Regions from separate parts of the Brevibacillus sp. LEMMJ03 genome, predicted to be linked through region 3. Evidence: riboswitches for the same ligand, from Rfam matches in the RefSeq annotation. Region 3 holds a riboswitch; each other region holds the start of a gene.
The links. A riboswitch is a leader RNA that binds a small molecule or an ion and turns the genes downstream of it on or off. The one in region 3 is predicted to bind cyclic di-GMP.
Positions count from the first base shown of each region.

Region 1 (4,074 bases), on a different contig from region 3:
AGCGGATGGGCCTTGCGTTTCATAAGGCGGAGCGGAGCGGCGAAGAGGTGCTGGTCGCGGAGGGCGTGAGCAAGTCGTTCGGGGAGAAGCGGCTGTTTGACGGCGCCTCCCTTCTGCTGCGCTACGGCGAGCGAAAAGCGCTCCTCGGCCCTAACGGCTGCGGCAAGTCGACGTGGATTAAGATGATGGTGGGTGAGCTTCCGCCTGACGAGGGAGCGGTGCGGATCGGAAGCAGAGTCAAGCTCGGCTATCTCTCCCAGCGGGCGCTGGAGGGGGACCAGGAGCGGCGGGTGATCGACGTGTTTCGGGAGACGGCGGCCGTCTCCGAGGCGGAAGCGCGTCACCGGCTGGCCAAGTTTTTGTTTTACGGCGAACAGGTGTTCAAGCGGATCGGCCAGTTGAGCGGCGGGGAGCGGATGCGCCTGCGGCTGGCGCAGTTGATGCACCAGGACGTCAACCTGCTGGTGCTGGACGAGCCGACCAACCACCTGGACATTGAGGCGCGTGAAACGCTGGAGGAGGCGCTGGCCGGCTTTCAGGGATCGCTGCTCATCGTCTCCCACGACCGGTACTTTTTGCAAAAGATGGTGGACGGCGTCTACTGGGTGGAAAACGGCCGGCTGGTCCACGACGAGGGAACCTTTGAAGAGGCGTGGGAAAAACGAAGACAGCGGCGCAGCGGGGCTGGCAGCCGGACGGCGGAGAACACGCGGAAAGCGGGGGAGCCGCTGCAAAGCGAAAAGCGGCCGCATGCCGAAACGATGCCGCACACGATGAAACCGGCCGGTTCCGGCCCGGATGCGGCCAGCTCCCGCAAGCGGCCCAACCCGTACAAGCTGGCGGAACTGGAGCGGGCGATCGCCGAGCGGGAAGCCCGGCGGGATGAGGTGATGGCCCTGCTGTCCGGCGGCGAGACGGACTACCGGAAACTGATCGGCTGGCAGCAGGAGCTGGAGCGGTTGACGGAGGAGATCGACGCCCTGTACCGCGAGTGGATGGAGCGGCAGGAGAGCTAGCCGGGAGAGCAGGCAGGAGAAAATGTGTCCCCCTTGACGGGACGCAACGGTATAAGTTACCATTATATCGACAATTGATATATTTTGGAAAAAGGCAAACCTATTGAAAAGTAGGGACGCAAAGCTAAGGGCCTAAGGTAACTTCGTTTACTATGGCAGCCGGTTGCCAATCTGTTTTTTTTAAGCCTTCTTGCCCTTTTAGCAGGAAGGCTTTTTTGTTTTTTGGCAGAAAAAGGGGGTGAGACCCGAATTTGGCAGGGATTGACGAGAGTCAAGGATGAGTGGCAACCGTAATCATGAAATCTGGAGGTCTGAAAAGTGGCAGCAAGACATGCAGTTGACAATGAGCAAGTTCATCATGCAATTGTTGTAAAACACAAGAACGTAGCCAAAAATGTGAAAATCACCACATTATTGCTTACATTATTTGTCGTCACATTGGTTTCCGTCGGATATCTTTCCTTCACCGCCTTGAACAACATGGCAGCGTTCAGCCAGGACATGGACGATCTGTACGAGAAAAACATGCTCAAATCCCTTGCACTGAAGCAGTTTGAAACGGACTTTTACAGCATCAGGCTTGAATCCGCAAAACTGTTGTTTGCCAATCGCTATGATCAAAATGTGGTACAGTCGATCGAAACCCAAAAGTCCAGCGCAGGCAGCATCCTCCACGTTCGGAATCATGAGATGAGCGAGGAACAGAGGGCCATTATTGACGAAATCGACAGGAATTATACCCGTTATCTGGAAGCAGTGGACTCGTTTATCGGCAGATTGAAGTCCAACGTGGCAACGACGGAAGAAGAGAGAGCCCAACTCACCCAGTATGCTGACGCTGTTCAAACCAATATCAACAAACTGGTGACCTTGCAGGCGGATGAGGCGAAACAAGTGGTGAATCAAGCCGACGGGGAATACCAGCAGGCGAAAAACCTGTTTATTGGATTTGCTGTCGGAATCGCCGTGATCGTTGGTGGCCTGACGCTGCTCCTGACAACACTGATGAAAGGCTCCATGGCTCAGATCAACAGCGTCCTGGCAAGGCTCTCGGCATATGACTTCACCGTTTCGCTGGAAGCGGAAGGCAAAAACGAATTTGCCCAGATGAACAGGTCGTTGGTAGTGGTCATCGACAACATGAAAAAAGCATTGACAGAGGTAAAGAGCAATTCGCATGAAGTGACGGATCATTCCCGAAACCTGGCGGCTGTTTCGGAGGAAATGTCGGCATCCTATCAGGAGCTTGCTGCGACCATGCAGCACGTAGCAGCGGGAGCGGCCACTCAGGCCCAGGATTTGTCCGAGATTGTCGGGGCTCTGTCGCAGTTGACCAGCAACATCGAACATGTGTATCAGGAACTGCAAAACGTCAAGGACGAAACCGAAACGGCTGAGAACAAAGCCCATATCGGAAAAGAAGAAATGGATAAGCTGGTCACCTCCATGGAGGAGATCAAACAAGCCATTGGAGTCGTTGTCAAGAAAGTGGGGATTCTGACCGACTCGGTCAAGGAGATCAGCGGCATTACCGATATCATTTCCGGCATATCGGACCAGACCAACCTGCTGGCGTTGAATGCGGCCATTGAAGCGGCAAGAGCGGGAGAAGCAGGCAGAGGGTTTGCGGTGGTGGCGGAAGAAGTCAGAAAACTGGCGGAAGAGTCCAGGCAGCATACCAATACCATTCTCCAGTTGGTCGAATCGATCCACAACGATACGGATGAAGTGATCAAAACGTCCCAGAACGTGGAAGCCTCCGTCATGGAGCAGGTGACATCGGTGGAAAATACGGTAAAATCCTTTGCGGATATCCTGGCTTCCGTCGAAAACATCGCCCCTCTGATGAAGAAGACGTACATGGCCATGGACGAGATCGTGAAGTTCAAGGATATCGTGATGGAACGGGTGGAGCAGGTAAGCGCCGTTACAGAGGAAAACTCGGCGACCACGGAAGAAGTCGCAGCCTCTTCCGAAGAACTGACCGCATCGTCGGAAGAAGTGGCGTCCACCGCTCAACAATTAAGTGAAATCGCCACGGGCTTGATGGAAACGGTAAACAGGTTTAAAGTGTAGCTTTCTTCCTGAAACGAAAGGGAGTGTGTCGATTACGATTCCCGTATCGATGCACTCCCTTTTGTCATGGAGCGGGGAAGCCCCGGTCAAGCCCGGGCCTTCCCCGTTTTCCCCCGGGCGTTCGATTACGAAAGGATGGTGGGCATCCTACGCTTGGGCGCTGGGCTCCGGCAGCCTGCGGTAGCGGGCGCGGAACAAGACCAGCATGACGACCATCAATACGCCGCCGACGATGAACGGACCGCTTTGGTACCATCCGTAGACGGCGCCGCCGGCCAGCGGACCGAGGATGCGTCCAAGGCTGTCCATGGAGCTGATCGTTCCGCTGGTGACGCCCTGGCCCTGGGTGGTCCGCTGCGTAATCATCGCCGTTCCGGTGGCGCGGATCATGCCCTGCCCCGCTCCGAACAGGGAGAGCGTGAGCGCCAGCGTCCAAAAATTGGCGGCCAGCGGGATGGCAAAGAAACCGATGCCGTACAGGATCAGGCCGATGGTCAGGACGAGCGGTTCGCCCATCCGCTTCACCATTTTGCCGATCAGTCCCCCTTGGACGAAGGCGGAGATGATCCCCATGACGAGAAACATGTAGCCGAGGTCTTTCGATGAGTAACCGTACAAATCGTTTATGTAGAGGGCAAATGTCGTCTCCAGGCCGGAAAAGGCAAACGAGACGATGAACATGATGCCGTACAGGAGCGAGAGCGGTCCAAACAGGGCGGCCAGCGGATTGCCCCGCTTGTCCCGGGAACTGCCCGTCCGCTTCTCTCGCGGCAGGCTTTCCGGCAGCGCAAACAGAATGATCAGAAACGTCAACAGCGCCACCCCGCCCGAGACGAAAAACGGAACGGCAAAGCCCCACCCGCTCAACAGGCCGCCGAGGACGGGACCAAACACGAAGCTGAGGCCGACTCCGGCGCCGATCACGCCCATTCCCTTCGCCCGTTCTTCGGGCGGAAACAGGTCGGCCACCATCGCCGTGACC
Region 1 is NZ_VKJN01000003.1:236,324-240,397, forward strand. Features, by position in the region: gene abc-f (ribosomal protection-like ABC-F family protein) at 1-1,016, shown strand, start outside; cyclic di-GMP riboswitch class I at 1,100-1,187, shown strand; gene FOI68_RS05820 (methyl-accepting chemotaxis protein) at 1,413-3,092, shown strand; gene FOI68_RS05825 (MFS transporter) at 3,240-4,074, opposite strand, start outside.
Region 1: linked by a shared signal. The riboswitch ahead of FOI68_RS05820 (methyl-accepting chemotaxis protein) and the one ahead of FOI68_RS14730 (acyl-CoA dehydrogenase family protein) in region 3 are both predicted to bind cyclic di-GMP.

Region 2 (4,074 bases), on a different contig from region 3:
ATGGTGGGCATCCGCGGGTCGTCCCATCCGTCCACGATTTTTTCGTCCACCAGCATTTTCAGCTTGCGTTTGCTCATCACCGTGTTGGTCATGTTCAAACGGGCAAATTCATACTGGCGTGGCACGTGCTCCATCTCGCACTCGCGAATGACCCAGTCGTAGAGCGGACGATGGTCTTCAAACTCGAGCGAGCAGAGCGAGTGGGTCACGCCTTCGATGGCGTCTTCCAGCGGGTGGGCAAAGTCGTACATCGGGTAGATGCACCACTTGTCTCCCGTGTTGTGATGGGTGGCATGGGCGATCCGGTAGAGCACCGGGTCGCGCAGGTTGATGTTCGGCGAGCTCATGTCGATTTTGGCGCGCAGCACTTTTTCGCCGTCCTTGAACTCGCCGTTGCGCATCCGCTGGAACAGGTCCAGGTTTTCCTCCACCGAACGGTTGCGGTACGGACTCTCCGTGCCCGGCTCCGTCAACGTCCCCCGCGTTTTGCGGATTTCCTCGGCGGAGAGGTCGTCGACGTACGCCTTGCCTTTTTTGATCAGCAGCACCGCGCGATTGTACATTTCCTCAAAGTAGTCGGAAGCGAAATACAGACCGTCCCACTCAAAACCCAGCCATTTGACGTCTTCCTTGATCGCTTCCACGTACTCGGTGTCTTCTTTCAGCGGATTGGTGTCGTCAAAGCGCAGGTTGGTTCTGCCCTTGAACTCGTCAGCCAGCTCAAAGTTCAGGCAGATGGATTTGGCATGCCCGATATGGAGATACCCGTTCGGTTCCGGAGGGAAACGGGTAACGACTTCTTTCACTCGTCCCGCCTGCAAATCCTCGATGACGATGTTGCGGATAAAGTTGGATGATGCCGACTTGTTTTCCAATTGAATCAACCTTTCACTTCACCTTTACATTCAATAATACTGATTCCTCATCGAGAGTTCAACAAATCGGGCCTCCCCCGTCCCGCCGCACACCGCCGGGGCACTTACCGCTGCAGCAGCCGGTCGTAGTAGATGTTCACGATGGAATCCAGCGGCTTGCGCTGTTCGACGACAGCCAGAATCTTCTCCAGATGCTGCGGGCGCACCAGATGGGCGAGCGGCTGCGGAACGCGGGCAAACTGGCGGAACGCTTCGCTGGCTAGGGCATCCCAGTACGCGTGATAGCGCAGCAGATCGTCCGGCATCACCCTGACCCGGTCGGTGCCCGTTTCCGGCAGGCAGTCAAACGGTTCGTCCAGATTGAGCGTTCCGTAATCGTCGGTAAGCTGTTCACCGGGCTGAATGTCCCGGGCGGCCAGCTCCAGATCGTAGGCCGTGCCGACGCAGTTGGCGTGAAAGCTGTGGTTGACGAAGCGGGCCTTATCCCAGCAGAGAATGTACGCTCCATGCTGATTGCGAAACGAGTATTTCAACACGTCCTGCTTGCGCAGCGGATCAAGCGATTCCACGTAAGACGGGTCCAATACCTGATCGAGATCGTCCAGCACCCAGACGATGGTTCCCTTGGGAATCAGCTTGGTGGCAAAGACTCCGTACCCGATTTCATCATGAATATACCGCAGTTCCGTATCCGGATGCATCATCGTCTCATTTCCCTCCTTGGCGAAGCGGCCCTGTTTTCTACATCATAAGCAGTCCGGCCGGCTCGGGTGTGTGCAGAGAAAAAAGTTTTCCGCCAAGAGAGGGAGGATCGGACGATGGTCACAAATACAACAGAATTTTTTCATTTTATTATTAAACATCGGGACGTTTTTACCGATCTAATGAAAGGAGATGTGATTTTTCCAAGTCGATTGGACTGCTTGCACCGCGGGATGAAATGAGGATGGTCTCATTTCCCGTTTTCTGAATTTCAAGACCAGCCATTGATATCGAAACGGCAAACCCGGGGAAACCCGGCGGCGCAAAGCTACAGGGGCTACCTCCGCCGCGTGCGGACACGCCAGCCAGTTACCGAAGTATTGATGTAGGACAGACCGATGATCCTATGTCATCGGTCTTTTTATGTAAACAAGCGGTTGCAGGCCATAGGGGGAGGTGAAGCGCCAGACGTACGGACCATCCATCGCAACTCGCTTCTACAACAAGACAAAGGAGGAACGATTGTGAAAAAGTTCTGGACAAAAATCAGCGCGCTGGGTCTGGCCGGCGTTTTAAGCCTGTCCGCCTTCGCACCGGCGGGAAATGCCGCCAACCGTCCAACCTCCATGTCGCCGAACGGCATGGTTACCTCGCCGCACTACCTGGCTACCGCTGCTGCACTGAAGACGCTGCAGGAGGGCGGAAACGCGGTAGATGCCGCGATCGCGGCGGCTTCCACGCTGACCGTCGTCTATCCCCACTACACCAGCATCGGCGGAGACAACTTCTGGCTGATCTACAACGCAAAAACGAAAGAACTGCGCGCCCTGAACGGCAGCGGCCGTGCCGGGGAGAAAGCGACCATCGAGTTCTACAAGAGCAAAGGGTACGATAAAATCCCGTCCCGCGGTTACCTGGCCGCCAACACCGTCCCCGGAGTCGTTTCCGGCTGGTGGGAAGCGTACAACTACGCCCACAAGGAGATGAGCGGCAGCAAGATCCCGTGGAACAAGCTGCTGGAACCGGCGATCGAATACGCCGAAAAAGGCTATCCCGTCTCTCCCAACCAGGTGTACTGGACCAAGTACGCGACCGATCCGACCGACAACGAACTGAAAAATCTGCAGCGCTTCGAAGAGTTCCGCAAAATCTACCTGAAGCCCAACGGCGAGCCGTACCAGGCCGGCGAAATCATGAAGCAAAAAGACCTGGCGGAAACCTTGAAAGTGATCGCCAAAAAAGGGGCGGACGGATTCTACAAAGGCGAAATCGCCAAGAAAATTGTCGACGACGTGCAGAAAAACGGCGGCCTGCTCACCCTGAAAGACTTTGAAACACACACCGCCACCTGGGCAAAGCCGATTTCCGTCGACTACCGCGGGTACAAGGCGTACAACGTGCCGCCCAACTCGCAAGGGATGGCCTCGCTCTCCATTCTCAACATCCTGAACAACTTCGATCTGAAGAGCATGGGCGAAGGCACCCCCGACTACTACCACGTGATTGTCGAAGCGACCAAGCAAGCCTTTGCCGACCGTGACAAATGGCTGACCGACCCTGAGTTTGCCGACATTCCGCTGGATTACCTGCTGTCCAAAGAGCACGGACAAGAATTGGCCAAGCGCATCGACATGAAACAGGCAGCCAAAACCGTGGAGCCGCTCGATCCGAAGGGGGACACCGTCTGGCTCGGCGTCGTCGACAAGGACGGCAACGCCGTTTCGATGATTCAAAGCCACTACTTCGACTGGGGCTCCGGCATCGTCGCCAAAGGCACCGGCGTACTGCTGCAAAACCGCGGCAGCTACTTCTCCCTGGATCCGAACCACATCAACCGGTTGGAGCCGGGCAAGCGCACCTTCAACACCATCAATCCGGCGATGCTGTTTAAAGGAGACAAGCCCTACCTCCTCTACGGAACCCAAGGCGGGGAAGGACAGCCTCAGACCCAGGCCGCCCTGGTGACCCGCATCGTCGATTTCGGCTTCAGCGTACAGGACGCGATCGAAGCGCCGAGATGGCTGCACGGACGCAACTGGGGCGCTTCTTCCAACAACCTCAAGGTGGAAAGCCGGATTCCGCAGGACGTCCTGGACGAACTGATCAAACGCGGTCACCCGGTCGAGAAACTGGAAGCCGCCTACACGGATCAAATGGGCCAATCCGGGGCGATTCTGATCGATCCCGTCACCAACGTGAAGTTTGGCGGCGCCGATCCGCGCGGAGAAGGAGCAGCACTCGGATATTGATTCACTCCAGACTGCCGGGAATGTTCCCGGCAGTCTGAATGCTTTCACGCTTCAGACGTTCGAACAGGCCTCATCATAAAAGGAGGAATTCCCTCGTGTTTGTCTTCGGCAAACTTCGAAACAAACTCATTGTTTGGTTTCTTGTCGTAGCGATCATTCCACTCATCGGCACCTCCCTGTACATCACCACCAGCAGTTCGGCAATCATCACGGACAAGCAGCGGCAGTCCTACATCGACCTCGCCCAA
Region 2 is NZ_VKJN01000007.1:149,613-153,686, forward strand. Features, by position in the region: gene FOI68_RS11150 (glutamine--tRNA ligase/YqeY domain fusion protein) at 1-884, opposite strand, end outside; gene FOI68_RS11155 (SET domain-containing protein) at 980-1,579, opposite strand; cyclic di-GMP riboswitch class I at 1,865-1,954, shown strand; gene ggt (gamma-glutamyltransferase) at 2,204-3,826, shown strand; gene FOI68_RS11165 (methyl-accepting chemotaxis protein) at 3,922-4,074, shown strand, end outside.
Region 2: linked by a shared signal. The riboswitch ahead of ggt (gamma-glutamyltransferase) and the one ahead of FOI68_RS14730 (acyl-CoA dehydrogenase family protein) in region 3 are both predicted to bind cyclic di-GMP.

Region 3 (4,074 bases):
TGGCGCTCCTTTTTCCCGCAAATCGCTGCTCCGCTCGGTAGGGCTCACAAGTCCTCTGCCTGGAAACATGCTTCTCCTTCGATACAATCGGTTTGTCTTCAGTCTGTCCCCTTCTCGAAAAGGAGGGGGTGTGTCGCACATGCGCTCGCGACCGGCGCCAGCCTGTTGTCGATCGTTCACTCGTCAAGACAGCCCACAATTCCCCTTCCCATCCTTTTTTAGACGTGAACGGTCTCACTGTATGTACGAGCCAATTCTCTGTATTCCTCAAGCAATTGCATGCGGTATTCCTGCGGCTCCACCAATTCGGCATCGTTTCCGTACTGCTTCATCCAGCGCAAGAACTCTTCAGCCCCGCGTGTCGTTACAATCAGCAGCAAGGAACCATCCTGTTCGTCGATGAATTGTGGCGGGGAGTCATAGTGATGTTCCTTGATGTAACGGGCAACTTTGCTGGAAAAGCGGACCTTGAACGTGACTTCGTCTGTTTCGGCCTTGATTCCCCACACTTTATCCAGATAGCGGTCAATGTCGAAGTCATCTTCAATAAAAAACTTCTTGTTCGTCAGTGCGATGGACCGGAATCGGTTTAGCCGGAACGTCCGAATCTCCTCGCGCTCATGGCAATATCCGATCAGATACAAGTAACCGCCCCGAGGCACGAGGTAATATGGATCAATCATCCGTCTTGTCAGATCGTCCCGGTACATCGTGTAGTATTCGCACGTGATCGTCACTTCCTGGATGATGGCCTCAATGATTCGCTGTATGATCAGATCCTGCTCCGGGTTGGACTGTTCCGTATGAATCCGAATGCGTTTACTGATCTGCAGCAGCTGATCATTCACTTGAAAGCGTGTTAGAATTTTGTCCATTGCCGATTGGAACGATCGCTGAAACGGATGCCCTTTCAGTTTCGTTTGGCCTGAGAGTATCGGGTAGAGAGAAATCGCGAGGTATTCTTCCGTCCCCAGCTTCCCCGGTGTCTGAACGTACTTGTCGATGAGATAATACCCTTTGTTTCCTTCCCGCATGATTTGAATGCCACAGTCATCCAACCGCCTAATGTCGCGATATATGCTCCGAACGGAAGTGCCGGCCAGGTTGGCAAGTTCCGGCGCGGTAATGCCTGGACTTTGTTGAATGGTGGTTAGGATGAAAAAAAGGCGTTGAATCAAGTCCATGGTGTTCACCCCAACATCGGAAAAGTCATCCCTCTAACCATTCGTGTCAAAAAGTCTGAAACCTATCATTGCATGATCATTTTGTTTTGGCTTTTTACACCGTGCGAGATCACCGAAGCGGGTTACCGCTTCTATTAGTACCTACTCCAGGCCTAAATTTAGCTATTTGACTGTCATAAGTGACTGCTTCTTGGGGTTGATAACTGACTGTGGCTCCAAGCAGCAGCTCTAATGCAATCGTTACTGAAGAAAGTTTGCGGAACATGTTGTGCTAAAAATTAAAATGCCCACCTTTATTGAAAATGAGTATAATTTGTTGCTGAGATTTCACCGCTGAAGTTAGGACAATGGAAGTGATACATCGTTTGTCCTTCTTTCCAAACCAACGATAAGTTAATAAAAATTTATGCAAATGGTCTATGATAATTTTTGAAAATGCGTTACAATCGAACTAGCAAAAAGGAAAAATTTACGTTAAGGGCAAACTAACCGAAAGGTTAGGACGCAAAGCTACGGGTCTAAAGTCATAACGACCATGATCGCCGGGCTGCCGGAATTAGTTCTATATCACATGCTCTATTTTCGGCTGCCCTTTTTTGCAAAAGGGGGCTTTTTTATTTTCAAAATGTGAAATGTAGGAGGTTCAGCGAAATCAAATAAGTCAAACTCATTTGGCGTACAGTTTATTCCACATTAAAAAACACAGAAAATCGGAGGGAGTACTATGAATTTTGAGTGGACAAAAGACCAAATGATGTGGATTGAAAAGGTCAGACAATTCATGATCGACTTGGATGTAGAAAATGCTTTAAAAAGCGAGAGCGAGCAGCTGCCTTGGCAGATTCGCCAAGCGTCCGGCAAACAGGGACTAATTGGCCTGGATGTTCCGAAGGAATACGGAGGCGAAGGTTTGAGCGCCGTTACAATGGGACTTCTTTACGAGGAATGCGGCAAATTCGGAGTCAACACCCGCGAAGTCATCGGCGCCGGACACGGCAACATGATCGCCAAATTCGGAACTCATGAGCAAAAAAGCAGGTATTTGCCTTCACTCATAAAAGGAGATTTACTGGTGGGCGTCGGTTTGACGGAACCGAACTGCGGTTCCGACCTGGCCGCTATCGAAACGTTCGCTCGTAAAGATGGAGCGAATTACATATTGTCGGGCTGCAAGGAATGGGTAAGCCGTGTGGAGGAGGCCGGCGTATTCGTCGTCTTCGCTCAAACGAAGCACGGTTCCGGAACGAAAGGCTTGACCGCCTTCCTTGTCGATATGAACGATCCCAATATCGAGAAATACGCCCTGGAGCCGATGGGAATGAAAGGTTGGTCCTATGGCGGCTTCCGGCTTCACGATGTCGTGATTCCGGCGGAGAACCGATTGGGTCTGGAAGGGGAAGGCTTCCGGATATTTAACCAACACTTCGGCTATTGGCGGGTACTGATGGGAATCATCTGCGTCGGAGCGGCCAGAAAGGCACTGGAGCAAGGCGTGCAGTATGCCAAAGAACGGATGGCCTTCGGCGGTCCGATCGGCCGGTTTCAGTCCGTCATGCACAAAATCGCCGAGCACGCGACCCTTCTGGAAACGGCAAGTCTGCTCAGCCTGAAGGCGCTGGACGTTTTGGACCGCGGTCATTCCAATACAATGGAAGCCTCGATGGCCAAATGGTATTCGACGACCACGGCCTACAAGGCGATCGACGACATGCTGCAGATCCATGGCGCCCGGGGCTACGTCAAGGAATACGGCCTTGAGCAGAAACTACGCGACGTGCGCGGCCTGATGATAGCCGACGGCAGCACGGACGTGCTGAAATCGTTAATTGGCCGGGATTTGATGGGCAGGGAAATCTACGATGCGATGCTGGGGCGCGCTCGGGAAGAACAACCACTGCGCGTCCTCAATATGGTGCCATAACCTGCCTTACCATATAAAACGGACATCGATATAGACAGGAGAGCGAACCATGACTGTGAATGAAGGACTTGAGAATGTCGTTGTCGCCAAAACCGCGGTCAGCCTTGTAGACGCAGAGAAGGGGAACCTGGTGTACCGGGGATTTCACGCCAGGGATCTGGCCCGCGATAAAAGCTTCGAGGAGGTCGCTTATCTTCTCCTGCACGGAAATCTGCCGGACGTAGACGAGCGCAAGGACACGCTGGAAAAGTGGGCGTCCGCACGGGAGCTCCCCGCTTCCGTCCGAAACGTCATCGACGCCCTTTCCGAAACGCACGACTTGATGAGCATGCTGCGTACCGCTGTCTCCGCGCTGAGCATCGATAGCCCGGAATATCCGCCTACTTTGCAGCAAGCCACCTCCGTCATCATAAAGCTGCCCGTGATCATCGCTTATTGCTACCGTCGGCTCAAGGGCCTGGAGCCTGTTGCTCCCCGGCCCGACCTCGGGCATACCGCTAACTATTTATACATGCTGAGGGGTACGGAGCCGTCCCCCGTCCATGTTCAGGCGCTGGAAGCTTATTTGAACCTGCTGATGGATCACGGGATGAACAGCTCCACCTTTACCGCCCGCGTGATCGCCTCGACCCGTTCGGATCTCGTTTCCGCGATCACCGGAGCCATCGGCGCTTTGAAAGGACCGCTTCATGGCGGAGCCCCTTCCTTGGTGCTGGACATGCTGAAAGACATCGGCACGAAAGATAACGCTGAGCCGTGGATCAAGCGGCGCTTGGAAAGCGGAGGAAGATTGCCGGGCTTCGGACACCGCGTGTACAAAACGAAAGACCCGCGATCCGAAGCTTTAAGGCTCATCGCCACCGAATTGTCAGGCAGTGATGCCTGGCTCGATCTGGCCGTGCACGTGGAGCAAACAGCCCAGGATCTGCTGGCCGTATATAAACCTCACCAAAAGCTGTATACCAATGT
Region 3 is NZ_VKJN01000011.1:24,996-29,069, reverse strand. Features, by position in the region: gene FOI68_RS14735 (helix-turn-helix transcriptional regulator) at 219-1,184, opposite strand; cyclic di-GMP riboswitch class I at 1,654-1,739, shown strand; gene FOI68_RS14730 (acyl-CoA dehydrogenase family protein) at 1,909-3,105, shown strand; gene FOI68_RS14725 (citrate synthase/methylcitrate synthase) at 3,155-4,074, shown strand, end outside.